DNA from 2 places in the Tepidibacillus sp. HK-1 genome. Region 1 is predicted to be linked to the other one. Evidence: a T-box and tRNA genes for the amino acid it is inferred to sense, from the RefSeq annotation. Region 1 holds a T-box; the other holds one or more tRNA genes.

Evidence for each region. The T-box of region 1 lies ahead of ileS (isoleucine--tRNA ligase). A T-box ahead of a tRNA ligase gene usually reads a tRNA of that ligase, here a tRNA-Ile.
Region 2: it encodes a tRNA-Ile, which carries the amino acid that the T-box ahead of ileS (isoleucine--tRNA ligase) is inferred to sense. The anticodon was not compared.

Annotation. Positions count from the first base shown of each region.
Region 1 is NZ_BDGM02000018.1:23,790-27,201, reverse strand. Features, by position in the region: gene BEN26_RS10130 (YlmH family RNA-binding protein) at 1-590, shown strand, start outside; gene BEN26_RS10125 (DivIVA domain-containing protein) at 661-1,149, shown strand; T-box leader at 1,213-1,431, shown strand; gene ileS (isoleucine--tRNA ligase) at 1,549-3,412, shown strand, end outside.
Region 2 is NZ_BDGM02000008.1:26,056-29,467, reverse strand. Features, by position in the region: gene BEN26_RS05700 (phosphatidylglycerophosphatase A family protein) at 1-322, shown strand, start outside; gene thpR (RNA 2',3'-cyclic phosphodiesterase) at 325-879, shown strand; gene BEN26_RS05690 (hypothetical protein) at 933-1,418, opposite strand; tRNA gene BEN26_RS05685 (tRNA-Met) at 1,665-1,740, shown strand; tRNA gene BEN26_RS05680 (tRNA-Asp) at 1,783-1,859, shown strand; tRNA gene BEN26_RS05675 (tRNA-Ile) at 1,896-1,971, shown strand; tRNA gene BEN26_RS05670 (tRNA-Leu) at 1,984-2,072, shown strand; tRNA gene BEN26_RS05665 (tRNA-Val) at 2,106-2,181, shown strand; gene BEN26_RS05660 (hypothetical protein) at 2,404-2,550, shown strand; gene BEN26_RS05655 (hypothetical protein) at 2,827-2,976, shown strand; gene BEN26_RS05650 (NAD(P)H-dependent flavin oxidoreductase) at 3,234-3,412, shown strand, end outside.

The DNA.
Region 1 (3,412 bases):
GATATGCTGAAGCTGAAAGAGGTAGAGTACTGATTGCACCCTATTATTTTTCCTATGATCCTAAGGTAATGGGGCTAACCTTTTTTAAAGTGATTGGGGAGAATAAATTTACAACATTAACTCATAGAGATTACATGGGTGCGCTTTTGAATATTGGAATAAAACGTGAAAAATTTGGAGATATCCTTGTTTCAGATACGGATAAACAATACATTGTTGCTAGTGAAGTTGCTGATTATATCAGAATGCAGCTTACTCATGTAGGAAGGGTTCCTGTTCGACTTGAGGAAATCGCTAGAGAAAATGTAAAACCCCCAATTCAACAGATTGAGGAAATGTTTTTGACCGTTTCTTCGCTACGAGTTGATGCGATATCGAGTGATGTTTTTCGACTGTCTCGGACAAAAATATCTGAATGGATTAAAGGGAAACATTTAAAAGTAAATTGGCAAATCATTGATCAAACCGATTATAAGCTTCAAGTAGGTGATATCGTTTCTTTAAATGGATTTGGTCGCTTTAAGTTTTTAGAGGACGAAGGAATCACCAAAAAAGGCCGTATCCGTGTAAAAATAGGTCGATGGAGCTAAAAAAAATTGCAGGATTTTTGGATTCTATGTCGAAATAAGTATGACAAAATATGATTTGGAGGTGTTTTTGGTGCCTTTAACACCATTGGACATACATAACAAAGAATTTAGTAAAGCGTTTCGTGGGTATAATGAAGATGAAGTAAATGAATTTTTGGATCAAGTGATTAAAGATTATGAAGCTTTAATTCGCCAAAACAAAGACCTTGAGGAAAAGATAATACAATTAAATGAAAGACTTAGCCATTTTTCTAATATTGAAGAAAGCTTAAGTAAATCGATTATTGTAGCGCAAGAAACAGCTGAAGAAGTGAAAGCAAATGCAAAAAAAGAAGCGCAATTGATTGTCAAAGAAGCTGAAAAAAATGCAGATCGTATCATCAACGAGTCTCTAATGAAATCAAGAACGATTTCCCTAGAAATTGAAGAATTGAAAAAAAGAGCAGCCATTTATCGTACGAGATTCCGTACCCTTTTAGAAGCACAGCTTGAGATGTTAGAATCTCAAAGCTGGGAAGAGCTTGAGAGAACTGAAGAAGAGGATCGGGTTAGCGTATAAACCATTGACTTTGAGTCAATAATTAGGTATACTGCATATCATTAAATAAACAAATGAAACGAATATGAAACGAGGATTGGGATCTGTCAACTAGACCCCAGATTTAAGCGAGCTAGGGTTGGTGTGAGCCTAGTAATTTGGACTATGTTGAATATCACCCATGAGTTACTTTTCTGAATGCATTGTAAAATAAGTAAGAAAAGTCGGTTTAATCCGTTATCTTTTATAAGTGGCTATATAGGCTATTAGGGTGGTACCGCGGGTAACCTTCTCGTCCCTTGACTTTGGATGAGAAGGTTTTTTTTCATATTCGTGAAGCCTTATAAAAGGGATTGGAATTGGCTTTTAAGTGAGCCGTTGCTTTTATGGGCTGAAAAGTTGTAAGAAGGAGTGAGTTGAATGGATTATGGGACGACATTAAATCTGTTAAAAACAGATTTTCCAATGAGAGGAAATCTTCCAAATAAAGAGCCAGAGATTGAGCAATGGTGGGATGAGATCAATATTTATCAAAAAGTGCAGGAATCAAAAAAAGGGAAGCCAACATTTATTCTTCATGATGGTCCTCCTTATGCGAATGGAGATATCCATATTGGCCATGCACTGAACAAGATTTTGAAAGATATCATCGTTCGTTTTAAAACCATGCAGGGCTATAATGCACCTTATGTTCCTGGTTGGGATACTCACGGATTACCAATCGAGCATGCTATTATTAAAAATGAAAAAATTAACCGTCACGAAATTGGACCGATTGAGTTTAGAAACCGTTGTCGAGATTATGCTCTTTCTTATGTTGAAAAGCAAAAGGGACAGTTTAAACGTTTAGGTATAAGAGGAGACTTTGAAAATCCTTATATTACCCTAAAGCCAGAATATGAAGCAAGACAATTAAAAGTATTTGGCGAAATGGCAAAAAAGGGACTCATCTACAAGGGGCTTAAACCTGTTTATTGGTCACCCTCTTCTGAGTCTGCACTAGCCGAGGCGGAAATTGAATATAAAGAAAAACGTTCTGCCTCGATTTATGTAGCTTTTGAAGTCGTTGATGGAAAAGGTAAACTTCCAGAGGGTTCAAATGTTGTCATTTGGACGACAACACCTTGGACCATACCAGCAAACCTTGCTATTTCTATTCATCCGGAATTTGATTATGTCCTATACAAAGTAGAATCTGGACAATATTTAGTGGCTAAAGAACTATTAGACCATGTGAAAGAAGAAATTGGTTTTGAGCATGTAGAAATTGTTAAGGAATTTAAGGGTGAAGAGTTAGAAGGGGTAGTCACAAAACACCCATTTTATGATCGAATCTCACCTGTTATTCTTGGTGAGCATGTAACATTAGAGGCTGGAACAGGATGCGTTCATACTGCACCTGGTCATGGAGAAGATGACTTTTATGTTGGCCAGAAATATGGTTTAGATGTCTTATCGCCAATCGATGACCAAGGGAAATTCACAAAAGAAGCACCCGGCTTTGAAGGTTTGTTCTATGAAGATGCTAATAAAGAGGTGACAAAAAAGCTAGCTGAAGTTGGTAAACTTCTCAAACTTGGCTTTATTAAACACCAATACCCACACGATTGGCGCTCAAAACAACCAGTGATTTACCGGGCAACTGAACAATGGTTTGCGTCGATTGAACCGATTCGTCAAACGATGTTAGAAGAAATTAAAAATGTGAAATGGGTTCCGCATTGGGGAGAACTACGGTTGCATAATATGGTTGCTGATCGAGGAGATTGGTGTATATCTCGCCAACGGATTTGGGGCGTACCGATTCCAATCTTCTATTGTAAGGATTGTGGAGAAACGATTCTTAACGATCAAACCATTCACCATGTTGCAGATTTAGTAGCAATGGAAGGCTCTAATGTATGGTTTGCCAAAGAGGCGGATGAGTTGGTACCAGAAGGCACTTTTTGTCCATCTTGTGGGGGAACTCATTTTAGAAAAGAAACAGATATTATGGATGTATGGTTTGACTCTGGTTCAAGCCATGAAGGTGTTTTAGAAGCAAGAGAAGAATTACGAAGACCAGCCGATCTTTATTTAGAAGGCTCTGACCAATATCGTGGTTGGTTCAACTCCTCACTATCTACCAGCGTTGCTGTAACGGGAAAAGCACCCTATAAAGCAGTCTTAAGTCATGGTTTCACCTTGGATGGCGAAGGTAGAAAAATGTCTAAGTCCTTAGGGAATGTGATTGTGCCGCAGAAGATTGTTGATCAATTGGGAGCAGATATTCTCCGTCTTTGGG
Region 2 (3,412 bases), on a different contig from region 1:
AAAAGGTTTGTTAACTGAACCATTGCAATCTCTTGTTGAGTCTGATGAAGGACTTTTTGGAATTGATGAAACAATGGCATTAGGCTCTGTCTTTGGTTATGGAAGCATTGCAGTGACCACTTTTGGATATTTAGATAAAGATAAAGTGGGAATAATTAAAAAGTTGGATACAAAAAACGGTAAAGGTGTTCATACGTTTTTGGATGACCTTGTTGCTGGAATCGCTGCTTCAGCGGCAGGACGTATTGCCCATCGATTAAGAGATGTGCAAGAAATGGTGGAAGAAATAGAAGAACAAATGACTGAGGATAATGTGGTTTAGCTATGAGATTATTTGTTGCACTTAAGCTAGCTGAACATGTAAAAAATGAACTTAAACAACAATTGCCAATTATTCGCAACAGCTTACAATTGGGAAAATGGGTACCAGAAGAAAATTGGCATATTACTCTTCTTTTTTTAGGGGAAGTCGATGAAAAAGAGATGGAATCGTTAGACCAAGCATTAAATGAGGCTGTAAAAAATGTATCCCCTTTTCAATTACAGTTAAAGAATATAAGTGCCTTTCCTAGCGAAAATAAGCCTAATATTTTATGGGCTGATGTTCATGGGGACTTGCAAATGTTAAACAAACTTTACCAAAATTTTGTTGAAGCATTGACAAAAACAAAGATTACATTCGATGCAAAGCCAAAGTATACTCCTCATGTAACATTAGCAAGAAAGGTGAATGTTCCCTTTAAAAAGGAAAATTTTAAACTAACGTCTTCTGTATGGCAAGTAACTTCTCTAACTTTATACCAGTCAGTTTTTACGGTTTCTGGGGTAAAATATCAACCTATTTTAACTAAAGAGTTTTTAAATGAACGAGAGAAATGAGCTTTGTATGAAAATATGAGAGGCTGTTGATGAATTTCAACAGCCAAAACTTTTTAGAAACCATGGCCTGATTCATAAATTTGATTCGTTTGACTTGATAATTGAACCTGATTGATTGTTTGTTGTATTTGATTACTAAATGATTGGAGCGCATTTGCTTTTTGTTGCATCAATTGCTGAAGATGTAAAGGATTCATATTGGCTGATTTCAATTGGTTGTATTCGGTTTCCATCTTACCAATCTCGTTATAAAATTTTTGTAGCATTTGATCTAAATGCTGCATTTCAGGGACGCTAGTATGTTGTTGTGCCCGCCCAAGTTGTTGCGTTTTGAAATTTTGTTGAGACATTTGCATGTTGTTAGATGCAGTGGACGACGTAAGTTGAGATTGTTGTATAGGTACAACTAATGATGGATTGCTCTGTAATTGTTTAGTCTGCTGTAGTAGTGATTGAGTTCCACTTACGATTTGTGACACCAACAGATTTGTTTCTTTATTTACATAAGCGATTTGTCTGTCTTTTATTTGTTTGGCCAAAATGCAACACTCTCCTTAACCATGGTTCAAGTCAATGGTATTCATGTATACACTGACAATGTTATTGTAAACCCAATTCACTAAATATATGTGACAATACTATTGACAAATTATTGTACTCTAGGTAAAATTACTTTTGTCCCAAAGACCAAGAGGTTTAAGGGATAAAACTATTTTTAAAAATTGTTGCATAAATGTTATAAATCATATATAATAATTTTTGTCGCTAATTTTATTATGTAATGACGCGGGGTGGAGCAGTTGGTAGCTCGTCGGGCTCATAACCCGAAGGTCGCAGGTTCAAATCCTGTCCCCGCAACCAATAAACTATTTGCACTACGTCGAATATTCCCATTTATATTATGGAGCTGTGGTGTAGAGGCCTAACATGCCTGCCTGTCACGCAGGAGACCGCGGGTTCGAATCCCGTCAGCTCCGCCATTTTAAAAAAGTATTTGTTTAAAGTTAAATTAGTAGGGGCCTATAGCTCAGTTGGTAGAGCGGTCGGCTCATAACCGATTGGTCACAGGTTCGAGTCCTGTTGGGCCCACCATTTAAAAGTCCTGCCGGGGTGGCGGAATTGGCAGACGCACAGGACTTAAAATCCTGCGGTAGGTGACTACCGTACCGGTTCAAGTCCGGTCCTCGGCACCATCTAAATTGAGTGTAACAACGTCGAATATATGTGACTCCGTAGCTCAGCCGGGAGAGCACCATCTTGACAGGGTGGGGGTCGCTGGTTCGAACCCAGTCGGGGTCACCATACTTTATATATCAAGGGTTTGAAGGCCATAAAAGATTTTGGAAAGTTGATGGTCGGATATAAACCCTTTTTTTATTTTTTAGACCACCATCTTTCAAGATGTTATTCCTGAAAGGGTACAGAGGTGATAAGTAAATGGATGATAATAGCGACAATATAAAGAATGAAATCCAATTTATGGAGCATAATGAACATAAGGTAAAGAAAAGGAGATGAATCATCGTGGATAAGAAAATCAGTCCTAAAGAAAAGGAGCCTACCATTGCACCAAGTATGGAGATGGATGCACTAGATGAAGATGCAACTCCTGAAGAGGTAAAAAAGGGGAAATATACAAGGGTGGTTAAATTAGTAAGTGATCGTCGATAAACTAACAGCTACAAACAAACGTAGCTGTTGTTCTTTATTGCTATCCCGTAATACATAATAATAAATTGTTATCGTTTTCACATATAAAATAGTCATAAAATTTTTATTAGATATTAAATTCTGGAAATCTAATAAAATTAGCTGCTGTTAAAGTATTTAATTGATTTTTCTAAAGATTTAAACTTTAACGATGTTCATATTTTTGTTATAATTTTCACAATCATAGACTAAAAAATGTTGTATAATGAGATTGAAATTAAAAAAGAGGTGATTGGGATGGCAATCTACAAAGTGGAAGAGGTAGCTCGTCAAAAAGATTTATTAGATTACGTTGTAAACTATAAAGGTAAAATGATGAGCTTTGAAGAGTATTTAACAAAAAAAGAACAAGAAGCTGTTTGGGATTTTTATCTAGCCAAAAAGTAAGAACTTGCAATTATTTTATTTATAATACAGTAAGATACTGAGTTCATATAAAAGACCTATTCAACCTAGTGAAAGAGATATTAAAGATATGGAAACAAACCTTTCTATTATAGGAAGGTTTGTTTTTTTTTGCTTACGAAATCTCCAAAATTGTCAAACTTATACTAACTAATTCAAGTGAAATATTTACTTTAAAGGTTTAAAACGTTATAATGCAAACAATGATAATCATTAAACAAATTCAAGGAGTCGATTTTATGAAATTACCTTCACTCTCGTTAGGAGATTTAATAGCGTCAGTACCTATTATTCAAGGAGGAATGGGCGTAGGTGTTTCTCGTTCTAGGTTAGCCTCAGCTGTAGCAAATGAGGGAGGAATTGGGATCATTTCTGGGGTGCAAATTGGTTTTAATGAACCAGATTTCGAAAACAATGC